DNA from 2 places in the uncultured Gordonia sp. genome. Region 2 is predicted to be linked to the other one. Evidence: riboswitches for the same ligand, from Rfam matches in the RefSeq annotation. Region 2 holds a riboswitch; the other holds the start of a gene.
The links. Region 2 has a riboswitch for S-adenosylmethionine ahead of Q0627_RS11520 (bifunctional o-acetylhomoserine/o-acetylserine sulfhydrylase). Riboswitches for the same ligand answer to the same signal wherever they lie in the genome.
Positions count from the first base shown of each region.

Region 1 (8,734 bases), on a different contig from region 2:
GGATTGTCCATCGTCGACATCTCCAACAACCTCGGCGACTCCAAATCCCTGATCACTCATCCGGCCACCACCACCCACCGGGCGATGGGACCCGACGGTCGCGCGGCCATCGGCCTCACCGATTCGGTGGTGCGCCTGTCGGTGGGCCTCGAAGGTACCGCCGACCTGCTCTCGGACCTCGACAAAGCCCTGGGCTGACGCGCCCGCTGTCATAGAACCCTGTCAAAAACCCCACCGATGGCCCCCGGCATCGCAATTATTGTCGTGCCGGGGCCCAGCGGTGGGGTTTATGACAGGTCTAGAGCCCGAACTGATCCCGGATGGTCCTGGCCATCACCGCATCACCCTCGACGGTGGGGTGGGCGGGAATACCGTATACGTCGGTCTTCGAGTCGAGTACCCCGTGGACCAGCGGTTTGGGCGTGCACAGGCCCCGTCCCGCGGTGGCCTTGCGGGCATCGACGAAATCCACGTTCAGCATGGTCGCGGCCTCGCGGGTGGCGGCGTCGAGCTTGTTGATCAGCGCGATGATCGCCTTGGAGTTGTGGATCGTCACCTCACGTCCGGCCACGTCGATGCAGGCGGCCTTGGTTCCGGGATGCAGCAGTTCGGGATAGCCGACGAACGCGATGCGGGCATTGGGTGAGTAGTACCGCACGTAGTCGATGACCTGTTTGGTCCGGTCGACGATGGCCTGCGGCGTGATCGAGGTGACGGCGGTGTGGTCTTCCTGGCAGCTGCCGCCGGCCAGACATTTGATGATGATCCGCAGGGCGGTGTCCTCACCGTTCCACTGGTCGTTCATCCCGAACTGCATCAGGAACAGGGCGGTGTCGGTGGTGAAACCACCCTCTTTGTCGGCCAGCCGGGCCTCGTCGCCGATCTGGTAGTTGGCCGATCCGAACGACGCCCCGCTGCATGCTTTCTCGATGAGTCTGCGCTTGGTGAGTTTGCCGAGTTGCTCGGGCCAGGCGTCGGGGTTCTGCGTGCAGGCCGCGCCCATGTCGGGGCTGTTGGCGGCGAAGGAGTCGCCGAGCACCACGATCTGGCCGGGCTTCGACAGCTTGTTCTTCGGTGCGGGCACCGGCGCGGTGGTGGACGGCGTGGTGGTGTTCTGGTTCGGATTACCGCCCGCGGACGCGGCACCGGGCGAGAGCGACACACCGACGACGGTCAGCGCTGCGGCCAGCGTCGGTGCGAGGAACCGGGTGAGAGCGTTGGTCATCTGGCGCTTTCTGGTACGGGGGCGGCGGCCTTACGGCGTCGTTTGGCTCGGGGGCGCCGGGTGATGGGTTTGTCGACGAACTCGTACACGAGACCGGCAGCCACGAGTGAGAGTACGAAACACAGTGCCACCGCACACAGCCAGCCCGTGAACCCGACGGCGTGCCCAGCGAGCAAGTATTTCACGACGATCACCATCACCGGGTATTGCATCAGGTAGAAGGCGTACGAGATGTCGCCCAGCCATACCATCGGGCCGGTTGCGTTGAGTCCCCGGTGGCCGGTGGCGTCGCGCACACATGCGGTGGCGATGACGGCGGCGGTCGGCAGCAGGATCAGCACGCTCATCGAGAAGTTCGACGGCACCCACCACGTCGCCGCGAACGACACCGCCAACGCCGCCAGCGGCCACCACAGCCGGGTGTTACGCCAGCGCCCGCTGATCACCAGTCGCGCCACCAGAACCCCGAGGAAGAATTCGGGCAGGCGCGAGAGTGGGAAGTAGTAGCTCAGCCAGTAGCCGTGGTCGGCGTAGCCGAGGAAGTCGTGCGCGAAGAACGCGGGATCGGCATTGTACCCGTACTCGCGGGTGGTGGTGGGCAGCGTGCCGTCGGCGGCGACGGCCATCCGGGCGCCGAACATGTTGCCGGTGCCCTTGTAGCCGTCGGCGAACAGGTAGTAGCACGTGTGCAGCGCCACGATCAGGGCGAACATCACGCCGATGGCCATCGGCAGCAACCGATCGGCGATCCTCTCGATCAGTGGAACCAGGAACGGGAAGGTGAGATAGAAGAGCATCTCCGAACACAACGACCATGCCGGGATGTTCAGGCCGCCCAGCGACGTCCAGTTGGGCCACCACGTCTGCACCAGTGCCGTCGTGGGCAACCAGGTGACCAGTTTGCCGAGCGGAACCGGCAGCACCAGCACCAGCGTGGCCACGGCCACCAGATGCGTCGGATAGATCTTCTTCACGCGGCGCCAGATGAAGGCGCGCGGGGTGTCGCCGGGGCGGCGCGTCCACAGCATGATGAAACCGCTGAGTACGAAGAAGAACGTGACGCCCGCCGCACCCACCTGCATCGGGACGGCCTTGGCGATCGTCCAGTAGGTGTCGCTTCCGTAGAACGGATACACCGGCAGAAACACCACGGTGTGCAGCACGAATACAGCCAGCGCCGCCCACCAGCGCATCCCGGTCAGCGACGGCAGCCGCGCGCCGCGTACGGCGGGCATGCCAGCGTCAGGCGCGCTGGTCGCCGGTGTTCTGCCGGCCGTAGTGTCGGTGGCCGTGGTGTCGGTGGCCGGGGTGTTGCGGTCGGTTGTATCCGTCACCGCCGGAACTCAGTAGCCGGGCCGGCCGCCACCACCCTGCGGCAGTTGCGGTGGCGCCTGCTGGGCCGGTGCTTGCTGGACCGGGGCCTGGGTTTCCACCGGGGCCTGCTGGACGGGTGCTTGCTGGACCGGGGCCTGGGTTTCCACCGGGGCCTGTTCGACGGGTGCCTGCTCTTGGACCGGGGCCTGAGTTTGCTCTTGCACGGGCTCGGTGACCTCAGGCGTCGTGCTCGACGGCGCGGGAGCCTTGCTCGACGACTTGCTCGGCGAACTGCTCGGGGAGGACGACACGCTCGATGACGACGGTGTGTCGGAGTCTGTGTCGGAGCCGCAGGCGGCGAGCCCGACGGCCAGCGGCACCAGCAAGGCGATGGCCGCGATACGGGCGGTGCGGCCGGGTTTGGTCAGACGTGCTGTGGTCAGAGATGGTGTGGTCACCAGGGTTCCTTCGGGTACGGCAGTGCGCCGGACAGGCGAGTGCGGGGCCGGCCCCCACACCGGTTCACCGTGTGGTGAACATACCCGGCATATTAAGTGATCAGGGCGCGTTTCGGCAGTCACCCTTCGGGTGACATGCCCAGAGCCGTAGCAGGTGGGTCCCGAACCGGACCCGTTTTCGGCCACGGTGAGCCGAACTCCCGAACCCGATTGACGCGGTTCGCGGTGGTGGGACACCCTTGGTCGTGGGTCACGAGTACCAGCGACAAGCCCCGGCTCGCTGGTCGGCAACCCTCCACCACGGTGGGGTGCTCCGGGTGACGACCCGGCCGTGTTCAACCGGACACGGCAAGCGTGGATCTCCCAAGGAGCTTTTGTCATGACTGCTGTCCTGTCCAGTCCTGTCGCCTCACCGTTCGTCCCGGGGTACATCCCGGCTCTCGCCGACGTCGTCGGTGCTGACGAACGGGTGCCGCTGCTCGATGGATCGTCGGTGCGGTATGCCAACTTCGACTACGCCGCCAGCGCACCGGCCCTACGATCGGTCGCCGACAGGCTGCTCGACGCCCTGCCGCAGTACGCGAGCGTGCACCGCGGAGCAGGTGCGCTGTCGCAGATCACCACCCACCGCTACGAGCAGGCCCGCGAACGCATCCGTCGGTTCGTGCGCGCCCGCGCCGACGACCATGTGGTGTTCACCCGCAACACCACCGACTCGATCAATCTGCTCGCGCACTGCCTCGGCAAGCGCGGTGACGTGGTGGTTCTCGACATCGAGCATCACGCCAACCTTCTTCCGTGGCAGTGTCTTTCGGGAACCCGGCTGGTCACTGCGTGCTCCACCGTCGAGGACACCCTCGCCGCACTCGATGCCGAGCTGGCATCGAATCCTGCTGCGCTGCTGGCGATCACGGCGGCATCGAACGTGACCGGGGAGGTGCTGCCGATTTCGCGGCTCGCCTCGATCGCCCACCGTCACGGCGCCCGGATACTGGTCGACGCAGCGCAACTCGTCGCGCATCAACCGATTTCGGTGGTCAGCCACGGCATCGACTATCTGGTGTTCTCCGGCCACAAGCTGTACGCGCCGTTCGGGGCGGGGGTTCTGGTGGGCCGCGGTGACTGGCTGGACGGGGCTTCGCCGTACCTGGCCGGTGGCGGCGCGAGCGCGGAGGTGGCGTCCGGCGGAACGGTGCAGTGGCATACCGGACCGGCCAGGCACGAGGCCGGATCGCCCAACGTCCTCGGTGCGGTATCCATCGCCGACGCGTGTGAATCTTTGTCCGTCATCGGTTTCGAGGCCATCGGCTACCACGAACATACTCTGCGTGAGCGTCTCGACGCGGGGCTGGCGGCCATCGACGGAGTGCGCCCGCTGCGGATCTTCTCCGACTCGACCGGTCGTGTCGGAATCGCGGGCTTCGCCGTCGACGGACTATCCGCGCGCACGGTGGCCTGCTACCTCAGCGACCACCACGGCATCGGGGTGCGTGACGGACGGTTCTGTGCGCATCCGTTGCTGACCCGTCTGGGCTACCCGGACGGTGCCGTGCGCGCCAGCTTCGGTCTCGGTACCGCTGCCGACGACATCGATCGTCTGTTGAATGCATTGTCGGAGTTGGTGTCCCGTCGCGACACCGCACGAGTGAAAGAGAGCCTGGGATGAGTGTCGATATCGCCGAAGCAGCCGGACGCACCACCATTAGTGTCGGCCGGCCGCAACTGGTGGTCGCGCTGCGGGGCGACACCGACGTCGACCTGCCGATCGTGGTGCGCCGCCCCACCCTGCGCGACGCCCAGCGGGCCCGCAACGTCCTGCGATCGGGGCAGCGGGATCCGGCGAATTTCATTGTGGCCCTTGAGGTGGAGGTGGCGATCGCCGCACATCCGGCATCGGCACGCGCCTCGGTCGGTGCTGTCCCGACGGACTCGACGGGCTCGGAAACGGTGCGCTACATCGGAACCCCGCACGGACTCATCGGCCTCATCCGCGACATCTACGCGGCCGAGGTCGCCGACGCGGTGATCATCACCCCGCTCGACGGTTCGGCCACCGAGGCCCGCATCCGCGAAGAGGTCATCCCCGCCTTCGTCGCCTGAGAAGCTTTCTGGTGATATCGAAATCGACCTTCGCTGCTTGAGGTGCCCCCATTGCTGGTCGAGGCTCGGACGCTGGGCGAACTCGCACCAGCCGGCAGATGGCCCGCCCACCGTTCCCGGTCAGGCTTCGCCGCGTTCCCACTGTTCGATGAGGGTGGCCTCGGCGTCGTCGGTGAGGGTGCCGTAGAGGCGGAAGCGGGCCATGCCGCCGTCGGGGAAGATGTCGAGGCGGGCTTCGGTCATCGGGCGGTCGAGGTCGATGACGAACCGGTGCCGGGTGTCGGGCAGCAGCTGAGTGCGGGGCAGCACCTCGAACCATTCGCCGGTCTCCCCGTCGCGGCCGCGTACGGTCGCAGATCCGGGCGAATTGCCGAGGAAATAGCTGGTGTCGAGTTCGACCAGGCTGACGCGGCTGCGGCCGGCCAGCCGCACCTGCACCCAGTCGTTGCCGGCGTCGCGGCGTCGGGAGGTCTCCCACCCTTCGCCCATGGTGCGGGCGCGGCCGGGCATCAGCAGGTTGTTGGGGGAGCTGTAGAACATGTTGGAGCAGGCGGTCACCAGTCCGCCGTTCTCCAGCGCGGCCAGGTCGAAGTGGCCGTAGCGGAAGAACTTCGGGTCGGGCACGCCGCGGCCGTGCACCCGGAACCGGGCCACACCGCCGTCAGGATGCATGGTGAGCCGCACGTGGGTGAAGCGTTCCTTGGCGTCGACGCGGAACGGGTTGCGGGTGTCGCCGTCGACGGGCCGCTTGTCGACGATGGTCATCCAGTTGTCCGCGGCGGCGAGTTCCTCACCCGACACGATTCCCTCGACCGCAATCGCCTCGACGGAGACGAACGGCGGATAGTTGCCCTTGAACCATGAGGTGTCGACGACCACGCCGTACACCACGCCGGGCGCCCCGAGCCGCACGATCGCCTGGTCGACGCCGGGCTCACGCCGACGTCGCGTCTCCCAGCCGTCGTACACCTGACCCTTATGCCCGAATGTGGCCGGCCGGTACTCGGCGGGCGGGGTGTTGAGCAGGTTCTGGACCTCGGCGAACAGATCGTCGTTGGTCCAGACCACCGCCCCGCCGAGATTTCGCAGCGCCAGATCCGGCATCGAGGTGAAGTGCGGGCGGGAGGCCGTGGGCGCGGGTAGGGGGGCGGGTGGGGAAGGCGTCACAACGCCCGATCCTAATGCCGATCCCCCGCCGTCGCCGGGCTCACGAAGTGAGCCGCCTTCTTGATCCCTGAGGCCGAAGCGACGAAGTCGCGAAGGTCACGAAGGGTCCGGTGAGACGAGCACCTGAGGCGCCACCTCCCGGACCTTCGATGAACGGACTCAGTGCTCTTCGCTCTTGAGACGCTCGACGGCCTCGACCGCCACCTTCTCGGCCTCTTCGCGACCGACCCAGCCACCGGGGTTGACTTCCTTACCCGGCTCGAGGTCCTTGTAGTGCTCGAAGAAGTGCGAGATCGCGTTCAGCTCGAACTCACTGACGTCGCCGACGTCCTGGATGTGATCCCAGCGCACGTCACCGGCCGGCACGGCGAGCAGCTTGTCGTCGCCGCCGGCCTCGTCGGACATCGTGTACATCGCCACGACCCGGGCCTTGACGACGACACCCGGGTACACCGACTCGGGGAGCAGGACCAGCACGTCGAGCGGGTCGCCGTCCTCACCGAGGGTGTTGTCGGCGTAGCCGTAGTCGGCGGGGTAGCCGAACGCGGTGTACAGGTAGCGGTCGAGGAAGACCTTGCCCGTCTCGTGATCGACCTCGTACTTGTTGCGGCTGCCTTTGGGGATCTCGATGACCACATCGAATTCCACGTTTCCTCCTGCGGTAGATCCTGCGGTAGAGACACCGTGCGGGCCTTCGGTCGCCCGCACGAACCGCCTAGAACGATACTGTTAGACCTGTATCCCTGATGTCGGACCCGGAGGTTTTGTGCGCGGCAATGTCGGCTCGCGTCCCAGGAGGACTCGACGAATTCTGATCTGGACGCTGCTGTCGGTGGTGATGGTCGCGATTCTGGCGGTGGGTGCGATCGTCGCTTACAGCCAGTTTCGCGACAACGAGCTGCCCGCGGGAATCCCGCCCAGGCCCGCGGCGATCGTCGTCGACCCGCAGATCAGGCCGGTCTCGCCGGACGCGCCCACACCGTCGTCGGCGGGCGTGCGCACTGCCATCGCGGCCTCGATCAAGGCCCCGGAGCTCGGCGAGTTCACCGGTCAGATCTCCGATCCGCGTACCGGTGAGGTGCTGTGGTCCAAGAGTCCCGACAAACCGCGCGTCCCGGCATCCAACGCCAAGGTGCTGACCGGTGCGGCGGCGCTGATCGGGCTCCCGCACGACAAACGCCTGACGACACAGGTGCTGTCCGGTCCCGGCGGGCAGCTGATCCTCAAGGGCGCGGGCGATCCGACGCTGTCCGCGCAGCCGAAGGGGTCGGCCACGTTCTACACCGACCCGGGCCGCATCGCCGACCTGGCCGCGCAGATCAAGAAGTCCGGTACAGCCGTCTCGTCGGTGGCCGTCGACGTGTCGTCGTTCAGCGGATCGTCGATGAACAGCAACTGGGAACGCGCCGACATCGCCGGCGGTGACATCACCCCCATCGAGTCGCTGATCGTCGACGGCGGCCGCACGACGGATCCGCTCGACGAGTTCTCTCCCCGTACCGCCCAACCGGCGAAGGTGGCCGGCAAGGTGCTCGCCGAGGCGCTGGACGTCGACTTCGATGACGCCGGGACCACCGCGGGCGCCGACGCGAAGGTCGTGGCGTCGGTGCGGTCGGCGCCGCTGCAGACGCGGGTCGAGGACATGCTGCGGTTCAGCGACAACGTGCTCGCCGAAACCCTGGCCATCGAGTTGTCGGTGGCCCGTGGTGGTCCGGCTACCCTGTCTGCGGGGGCCGCCGCGGTGAAGGCGACACTGGCCGACGCCGGTTTCGACGTCGCCGGCGTCACGATGGACGATTCGTCGGGACTCTCGTACGACAACCGGGTATCGGCGACGATCCTGGACACGGTGATGTCGGCGGCCAGCGCTCCCGAGTCGGGTTCGGGTGGAGATTCGGGCGTGAGCGCGCAGACCCGCACCGCGATACGGCCGCTGCTCGACGGACTGCCGATCGCGGCCGGTACAGGCACGCTGGCCACCCGGTTCGATCCGTCGACCAATCCGGGTGCCGGCTGGGCGCGCGCCAAGACCGGAACGCTGACGGGCGTCAGTTCGTTGACGGGGATAGTGCAGACCGTCGACGGCCGCGTGTTGTCGTATGCGCTGATCTCCGGCGGGACCTCCCCGGCGGACGCGAGACCGGCGCTCGACGCGGTGGTCGGAGACCTGAGAGAGTGCGGATGTCGCTGATGCAGACTGAGAACGGTGATGTGGAGTCGATCGGGGAGCGGATCGACTGGTCGGTGGCCGCGAGTATCGGTAAGCGGTTGTCTCGACCGGGCCCCAAGATCACCGCGTACACGCGCGAGGCCGCCTACGCCGAACTTCTCGACGCCGCGACCCGCGCCGAGGCCCCGGTCCGCGAGGTGACCGGCCTGGCGGACGGCCTGCGCGTCCCCACCACTCGCGTCCTCGACCGCCACGAGTGGGTCGATGCCGCCGCCCGTTCCATGCAATCCATGCTCGGCG
Region 1 covers NZ_CALLZT010000077.1:5,392-14,125, reverse strand. The annotation lists gene Q0627_RS06710 (O-succinylhomoserine sulfhydrylase) at 1-198, shown strand, start outside; gene Q0627_RS06705 (SGNH/GDSL hydrolase family protein) at 299-1,225, opposite strand; gene Q0627_RS06700 (acyltransferase) at 1,222-2,559, opposite strand; partial or broken gene Q0627_RS06695 (hypothetical protein) at 2,569-2,766, opposite strand; SAM riboswitch class IV at 3,246-3,358, shown strand; gene Q0627_RS06690 (aminotransferase class V-fold PLP-dependent enzyme) at 3,377-4,663, shown strand; gene Q0627_RS06685 (hypothetical protein) at 4,660-5,097, shown strand; gene alc (allantoicase) at 5,218-6,201, opposite strand; gene Q0627_RS06675 (inorganic diphosphatase) at 6,424-6,912, opposite strand; gene dacB (D-alanyl-D-alanine carboxypeptidase/D-alanyl-D-alanine-endopeptidase) at 7,103-8,455, shown strand; gene Q0627_RS06665 (zinc-dependent metalloprotease) at 8,455-8,734, shown strand, end outside.
Region 1: linked by a shared signal. The riboswitch ahead of Q0627_RS06690 (aminotransferase class V-fold PLP-dependent enzyme) and the one ahead of Q0627_RS11520 (bifunctional o-acetylhomoserine/o-acetylserine sulfhydrylase) in region 2 are both predicted to bind S-adenosylmethionine.

Region 2 (8,734 bases):
GCGCTCATACCGGCGCCTACCCGAACAACGGCGGACGCAGCTGTCCTCCAGGGTTCCGCGGACCGAACCGTCGTGGACGGACACGCCGGGCTGGGCCACGATCGAACTCCCGCCGCCGGAGGCGTCGTCGACCACGACTCTGCGTCCGGCACCGCCCGCCGACGACGGTGTGCCGACGACCACGCTTGTCCCGCCTCCGCTGCGGCCCGAGACGTCAGCGCAGGCCCCGGGACAGTCGACGACCAGACCGCCGTCATTGACCGGGGAACCCTCACAGACCGGGGAACCATCCTCACCGGAGAAGCCGGAAACGCCGTCGTCGGGGAGTCCGGAGCCGAGCGACCCGGGCTCGGATCCGTCGTCCGGGCCGACCGCCGGTGAGGTGCCCTCGGATTCGGGGAGCGGTAACCAGATCAGTGCCCCGGCCGACGCCGGGCCCACGGCGGAGTCGACGTCGGGCACCGACCAGGAGTCAGGCACCGAGGTGCCGGAACCGGAAGGCACGTCGGAGAATCCCTAGGACCGCCGGTCCGGTCCGGAGACGGCTGTGCCCGTCCTACGGACGGGTTTGCCGCGCGACTTCGGCCGTGTACCGCAGCAGATCGGCGACCTCGTCGGTCTCGGTGAGGAAGCCGTCGTGTCCCTTCTCCGAATGCACCACATGCAGCCCGCCGACGGAGTTTCCGAGACCCTCGGCGAGCTCGTTCTGCAGGCGCAGGGGAAACAGCATGTCCGAGTCGATACCGCCGATGACCACGGGAACGGTACAGCCACGCAGCGCCGCCTCGACCCCGCCCCGATTCCTGCCGACGTCGTGGAGATTGGCCACCTCGGTCAGGAGGACATAGCTGCCGGGATCGAATCGCTCGATCAGTTTTTCCGCCTGGTACTCGAGGTAGCTTTCGATGGCGTAGCGGCCGCCGGTGAGGGGGTCCTCACCCGTTTGGGGTGAATTGCTGAATCGTTCGTCCAGCTCTGCCTCACCGCGGTAGGTCAGATGTGCGAGCCTGCGGGCGATACCCATGGCCGCGGCGGGAGACCTGCCGGTGCCGTAGAAGTCACCACCCTGCCAGTCCGGGTGGGCTCTGATCGCGGCGAGCTGCGCCGTTTGCATACCGACCTCGAACGCGGTGGCACGGGCGCTGATCGCCAGTACCAGTGCGGAGCGGAGCCGGTCGGGGAACCCGATGGCCCATTCGAGCGAGCGAGCGCCGCCCAGCGATCCGCCGATCACACACGCGACCTTGTCGATGCCGAGCCGATCCATCAGCCATACCTCGGCCCGGACCTGGTCGAGCAGCGTGATCCTGGGGAACCGCGAGCCCCAGGCCTTGCCGTCGGGTGCGATGGACGAAGGTCCGGTGGAACCCTGGCAACCGCCAAGGATGTTCATCGAGATGACACACCACTCGTCGGTGTCGATGGCACGCCCTTGGCCGATCACCTCACTCCACCAGCCGCCGGCCGGGTGCTCGTCATCGGCCGGGCCGGTGACATGGGAATCGCCGGTCAGCGCGTGCAACGCGAGGACCACGTTGTCGCGGTCCGCTGACAACGTGCCCCAGCGCTGGAACGCCATCGTCACGTTGTCGAACACCTCGCCGCTGTCGAGTGGCAGCGGTGCCAGCGTGGCGTAGGCCAACTGGCCGTCGGGAAGGTCCTCCCAGGACGTCACATCCGACAGACTGCCGACCCCTTGATTCGCGCTCGTTTGATTTGCGCTCGTCTGATTCGTGGTCATCGGCAGGAGTCTACCTGCGGCCCGCGCGGGCGATCTCGGTCGTGTACCGTAGCAGGTCCCCGATGGCGTCGGCCTCGGTGAGGAACCCGTCGTGGCCCTTGTCCGAACGCACCACATGCAGTCCGCCGACGGCATTGCCGAGGTTCTCGGCGATCTCCACCTGCAGGCGCAGTGGGTAGAGCCGGTCCGAGTCGATCCCGCCGACGACCACGGGTACCGTGCAGCCGCGCAACGCGGCCTCGACACCGCCACGTCCCCGGCCGACGTCGTGGGTGTTGAGCGAATCGGTGAGTACGACGTAGCTACCCGGGTCGAATCGCCGGCCCAGTTTGGCCGACTGATGTTCGAGGTAGCTTTCGACGGCGTATCGGCCGTCGGCGAGCGGATTCTCCGAACCCTGTGCGTCGTTGCCGAACCGGTCATCGAGTTCGACCTCGGCACGGTAGGACAGGTGCGCCATCCGCCGGGCGATACCCATACCGGTGGTGGGGGCCCGGCCGGTGCCGTAGTAGTCGCCGCCCTGCCAATCCGGGTCGGCCTTGATCGCGGTGATCTGGGTGGACTGGATGCCGATCTGATCGGCGGTGGCGCGCGCTCCGACAGCCAGCACCAGCGCGGACCGGATCCGGTCGGCGTGTCCGACAGCCCATTCCAGCGCCCGCGCACCACCCATCGAACCGCCGAGGACCGACGCCACCTGGCCGATGCCGAGCGCGTCCATCAGGGCCAGTTCGGCCCGCACCTGGTCACCGATCGTGACCCGCGGGAATCGCGATCCCCAGGGCCGGCCGTCCGGTGCGATCGATGACGGTCCGGTGGACCCGCGGCAACCACCGAGGACATTGGCCGAGACGACGCACCATTGGCCGGTGTCGACGGCGCAACCGGGACCGATCAGCCCGTCCCACCAGCCCGCGTCCGGATGGTTCTCGTCCGCGGGCCCGGTGACATGTGAGTCGCCGGTGAGAGCGTGCAGTGTGAGAACGACGTTGTCGCGGGCGGGCGACAACGTGCCCCAGCGCTGGAACGCCAGGGTCACGTCGTCGAGTCTCTCGCCGTTGTCGAGCGTGAGCGGCCCCACCGAGGTGTACATCAGCTCCCCGTCGGGAGTGTTCTCCCAGTCGAGGTCTCCGGTGGTCTCGGCTACCGGTTGGTCAATACTCACCGGCAAGAGTTGCTCACTTGTTCTCACGCATCACCTGTTCACTTGGCCGCGACGAATCCCTGCTCAAGGTCGGCGATGATGTCGTCGATACCTTCGATACCGACGGCGAGCCGGACCAATCCGGGGGTCACTCCGGCGGCGAGCTGCTCTTCGGGCGTCAACTGGCTGTGGGTGGTCGACGCCGGATGGATCACCAGGGAACGGACGTCGCCGATGTTGGCGACATGGCTGTGCAGCGTCAGCGCGTCGACGAACCGCTTGCCGGCATCGACTCCGCCGGTGATCTCGAACGCGACGATAGCGCCCTGCCCCTTGGGAGCCAATTCTTGCCCGCGCTCGTACCACGGCGACGCCGACAGACCGGCATACGTCACCGACGTGACCTGCGGATGATCGTTGAGATGTGCGGCGACGCGCTGCGCGTTGGCCACATGGCGCTCGACGCGCAGGCTCAGCGTTTCCAGACCCTGCGCCAGCAGGAAGGCGTTGAACGGCGAGATCGCCGCACCCGTGTCGCGCAGCAACTGCACGCGGATCTTCAGCGCGTATGCCGGCGCGCCGAGATCGGCGAACACGGCGCCGTGGTAGCTGGGGTCGGGGGTGGTGAATCCGGGGAACAGGTCGGTGCCGTCGCGCTGCACCCGCCAGTCGAAGGTTCCGCCGTCGATGATCACGCCGCCGATCGCGGTGCCGTGGCCGCCGATGTACTTGGTGGCCGAGTGGACCACGACGTCGGCGCCGTGGGCGAGCGGGTTGAGCAGGTACGGGGTGGCCACGGTGTTGTCGACGATCAGCGGCACGCCGTTGGTGTGGGCCACTTCCGAGATTCCCTTGATGTCGAGGATCTCGTTGCCGGGATTGGCGATGGACTCACCGTAGAAGGCACGGGTGTTGTCGCGGACCGCGGCCTGCCAGGAAGCGGGATCCTCGGGATCGTCGACGAAGGTGACTTCCACACCCAGCTTGGGCAGCGTGTAGTGGAACAGGTTGTAGGTTCCGCCGTACAGCCGGGGGCTCGCGACCACGTGACTGCCCGCCTCGGCCACATTGAGCAGCGCGTAGGTGGTGGCTGCCTGGCCCGAGGCCACCAGCAATGCCGCGACACCGCCTTCGAGTGCGGCCAGACGCTGTTCCACCGCGTCCTGCGTCGGATTCATGATGCGCGTGTAGATATTGCCGGGCTCGGCCAGGCCGAACAGGCTCGCGGCGTGCTGGGTGTCCTGGAAGGCATAACTGGTGGTCTGGTAGATCGGCAACGCGCGCGCCGGTCGTCGGATCCGGCGACTGGCCGACGTGGATCTGCTTGGTTTCGAAGCTCCAGTTGTCCGCTGGATTCGCTGCGTCAGACATGACGTGATACACAACTTTCTACGGTCGGCAGGGCCATGCGAGACCCTGGTGGGGTCCGACCTTCGGACCCGCGCTTGCCGGGAGGCCTGACGGCCCCCAACCCGGTCATCACCCGGAGCACCCCACCGCGGATGGAGGGTTGCCGATCAGCGAGCCGGGGCTTTGCGCTGATACTTATGACCTGGCGACAAGGATATAACACCGATTCGGGGCAAGGAGAACCCTCCTACTCAGATCGATTGCAACGCCGCCGATATCGGCGCCGCCATGAGCTGTGTGAACGATCTCACCGTGGCTCTCCGGAATGGTGCCGCCGTCCGTCGCCGTTGCGGCTTTCGTGCCGGCTGAATCCACCCGCCCCGTCCTGCAGTTCGCCGATCCGCCGCAACGAACCGGCGGTGATTCGTCGCGCCGTCCGGGGTGGGTGATCCTCGCGTCGGCACGTAGGCTCGGGAGCCGTGTCCATCGTCATCACCACGGTCAATGTCAACGGCATCCGAGCCGCGGTCAAACAACGCAACGAACGCAACGAGGGAATGCTGCGCTGGTTGTCGCACACGGCCTCCGATGTGATCCTCCTGCAGGAGATCCGGGCCTCGCACAAGCAGGCCCATGACGCGCTGGCTCCCGCACTGGCGAGGGGCTGGCATCTGACGATGACCGAGTCGTCGGTGAAAGGGCATGCAGGCGTCGGCGTGTTGAGCCGCACCGAGCCCGTCGCAGTGCGGACCGGATTCGGCAGCACCGAGTTCGACGGCCTCGGCCGGTATGTCGAGGCCGACTTCACCGACCCCGGTACAGGCGAGCTGACCGTCGCCAGCCTGTACCTGCCCAAGGGTGCCGCCGACACCCCGCAGGACGCGGCCAAGTTCGAGGAGAAGAAGCGCTTCCTCGACGAGTTCGGCGTCCATCTCGGCCACCTCGGAGCACAGTCGAGGGGAGTGGTCGTCGGTGGCGACTGGAATATCGCTCCCGCCGAGGCGGACATCAAGAACTGGAAGGGCAACCTCAAGAGCCCCGGATTCCTGCCGCACGAGCGCGAGTGGGTCGCGGGTCTGCTGGCGTCGGGATGGTCCGATGTCGTCCGGGACCTGCACCCACAGGCAGCGGGACCGTACAGCTGGTGGTCGTGGCGCGGTAAGGCCTTCGACAACGACGCGGGCTGGCGCATCGACTACCTGCTGGCGAATGCGCCGATGGCGGCGCGGGCGGGTGCGGCGGTCGTCGACCGGGCCGACGCCTACGATCTGCGCTGGTCCGACCACGCACCTGTGACCGTCACCTTCGGCTGACGTGCCCGCGCGCGACAGGACGACGTGCCGACATAATCCGGTTGAACGGCTTTGAGACACTGGAACCCATGACGAGTGAAGACGCCGCCGGCGCAGGAGCCGAACCCCGCAGCGGCAAGCGGGTCCTGTCCGGAATCCAGCCGACCAGTGACTCCTTTCATCTCGGGAATTACCTCGGGGCGGTCCGTCAGTGGGTGCAGCTGCAAGAGGATTTCGACGCCTTCTACTTCATCCCCGACATGCACGCGATCACGGTGCCGCATGACCCGAAAGTGCTGCGTGAGCGCACCCGGGTGGCGGTGGCGCAGTTGCTGGCGGTGGGCGTCGACCCCGGCCGCGCGACGATCTACGTCCAGTCGCACGTTCCCGAGATCGCGCAGCTGACGTGGGTGCTCTCGTGCCTCACCGGTTTCGGCGAGGCGAGCCGGATGACCCAGTTCAAGGACAAGTCCGCGAAGCAGGGGGTGGACGCGGCCGGCGTGGGCCTGTTCACCTACCCGATCCTGATGGCCGCCGACATCCTGGCCTTCCAGGTGGATCTGGTGCCGGTGGGTGAGGACCAGCGCCAGCATCTGGAGCTGACCCGCGATCTTGCGCAACGCTTCAACAAGCGGTTCGGCCGGGCGCTCCGGGTACCCGAGCCGTTCATCGTGTCCGAGTTCGCCAAGATCTACGACCTGCAGAACCCGACCTCGAAGATGAGCAAGTCGGCCGACACAGACAAGGGCCTGATCAATCTGCTCGACGACCCGAACCGCTCGGCCAAGAAGATCCGTTCCGCGGTCACCGACACCGGTGCCGAGATCAGCTTCGACCGCGAGAACAAGCCGGGTGTGAGCAACCTGCTGACCATCCAGTCCGCGCTCAGCGGCGTCGGTGTCGATGACCTCGTCGCCAAGTACGCGGGTAAGGGGTACGGCGACCTGAAGGTCGACACCGCCGAGGTGCTGTCCGATTTCGTGGAGCCCTTGCGTGGGCGGGTCGCCGAATACACCGCAGATCCGGCGTATCTCGACGGGATCCTCGCGGTGGGAGCACAACGCGCGCGCGAGATTGCATCGGACACACTCAAGGTTGTGTATGACAAAGTAGGCTTCCTGGCACCGAAGGTGTGAGGGCGCATCTCCCTCGCATCGCGACGAGGGAGACATCGGGGATGAGTTCTGCGATCGATTCGGCCAAGGGCGCGGTGAGCTCGGGGAAGGAGAAGTTCGCCGAGGCACAGCAACGATGGCCGTTGCTCAAACACATCCTCGACACGGTCACCCGATACGGCGAACGCCGCGGAAACCTGCACGGTGCCAGCATCGCCTTCACCGGCATCCTGGCGCTCATTCCGGTCCTGATGGTCGCGTTCGCCATCGCCGGTTATGTCCTGGCGGGCAATCAGGAGTGGCTCGACAAGATCCAGGACTCGGTCGTCGAGCAGATGCCCGGCGACATGGGCTCCCAGGTGTCCGATCTGATCGATTCGGCGATTTCCTCCCGCGCCACGGTCGGTGCGGTCGGTCTGCTCGGTGCCGCGTTCACCGGTGTCGGCTGGATGTCGGGCGTGCGGATGGCGCTGACCGAAATGTGGGGCGGCCGCATCAAACGCAACGCGGTGCTGGCCAAGCTCGGCGACCTGCTGACCTTCGTGGTCCTCGGCCTGGCATTCATCGTCACGATGGCGCTGAGCGCACTGGGCAGCAGCGGGCTGCTCAACGAGAGCATGAAGTGGCTGATGATCGACGACATGCCTTGGGCGGCAACCCTTATCCGGGTAACGTCGATCACCGTCTCGTTGTGTGCGTCGTGGATGCTGTTCACCTTCGTCCAGGCACGCCTGCCGCTGATGAAAGTGCCGTTCCGCCGTTGCCTGCGGGCCGGTCTGCTGATGGCGGTGGCCTTCGAGATCCTCAAGACCTTCGGTGGCATCTACCTGACATCGGTGACCAGAGGCCCGGCCGGTGCGGCCTTCGGCTCGATCATCGGCATCATGGTGTTCGCCTACCTGGCATCGCGAATCCTGTTGTACGCCACGGCCTGGTGCGCCACCGACCCGAGGAACGAGGCATACCAGGTGGTCGACCAGATCGAGCCGCCGACCGAAGAGGACGAGCAACGAACCGTCGTCGTTTCGCCGACGTATACGGTCAGCCCGACGCCGCGGCCGTCGGTGATCGCCGGTGCATTGGCGGCGGGGGCAGTTGTCGGCGCGGTGGTCGGGGGTCTTGTGCGGCACTGAGTCGCCGGAGCTGTGCGAGTTGTCCACAGCCGGGTAAGTGGTCTCCGAAAATCAGCCGTTGCGGGCCGATACTGGTAGTCGTGACCTGGGAGGAGAATTACCATGACTGCTATGCCGACCGAAGCGTTGGGGTTACCACGAGGACGGGATCTGACGCGCGATGATCTCGATGCGATGCCCGATGACGGGTACCGGTACGAACTCATCGACGGAATACTCATCGTGAGTCCGGCACCCCGGCGCGTGCACCAGCGGGCCGTCGGAAACCTGTACCTCGCTTTGCGGCAGTCTTGCCCGGCGGACCTTGAAGTACTGTTGGCGCCGTTCGACGTCGCGCTCTCCGACGACACCGTGATGCAGCCCGATCTGCTGGTCGCGTCCCGCTCGGCCACCACCGAACGGGACCTGCCGTCGGCGCCGCTGCTGGCCATCGAGGTGCTCTCACCGTCGACGCGCAGTTTCGATCTGCTGCTCAAGAAGGATCGTCTCCGGCGCGCAGGCTGCCCACACTATTGGGTTGTCGATCCCGGCGAGCCGTCGATACTGGCCTGGGGGCTCGCCGACGGCGAATACCGGGAGACGGCGCACGTCATCGGCGACGACACATTCACGGTGGAACAACCGCTCCCGCTGAGCGTCGTGCCGGCCGAACTCGGCAACTGAAAGTACTTCCACGCGGATGCCGAAAACAGAACGGCCCGCGGACGTTTCGGTCCGCGGGCCGCACTGGGGCTGAAGCGATGTGGGGTCAGCGCGAGAACATCAGGGCGCGCTTGACCTCGGAGATGGCCTGGGTCACCTGGATACCGCGCGGGCAGGCGTCGGTGCAGTTGAAAGTGGTACGGCAGCGCCACACGCCGTCGACATCGTTGAGGATGTCCAGCCGCTCGACGGCGGCCTCGTCGCGGCTGTCGAAGATGAACCGGTGCGCGTTGACGATGGCGGCCGGACCGAAGTAG
Region 2 covers NZ_CALLZT010000125.1:36,590-45,323, reverse strand. The annotation lists gene Q0627_RS11535 (Hsp70 family protein) at 1-520, shown strand, start outside; gene Q0627_RS11530 (homoserine O-acetyltransferase) at 557-1,741, opposite strand; gene Q0627_RS11525 (homoserine O-acetyltransferase) at 1,752-2,912, opposite strand; partial or broken gene Q0627_RS11520 (bifunctional o-acetylhomoserine/o-acetylserine sulfhydrylase) at 2,945-4,256, opposite strand; SAM riboswitch class IV at 4,322-4,438, opposite strand; gene Q0627_RS11515 (exodeoxyribonuclease III) at 4,715-5,548, shown strand; gene trpS (tryptophan--tRNA ligase) at 5,617-6,663, shown strand; gene Q0627_RS11505 (YhjD/YihY/BrkB family envelope integrity protein) at 6,705-7,775, shown strand; gene Q0627_RS11500 (Uma2 family endonuclease) at 7,878-8,438, shown strand; gene Q0627_RS11495 (succinate dehydrogenase iron-sulfur subunit) at 8,524-8,734, opposite strand, start outside.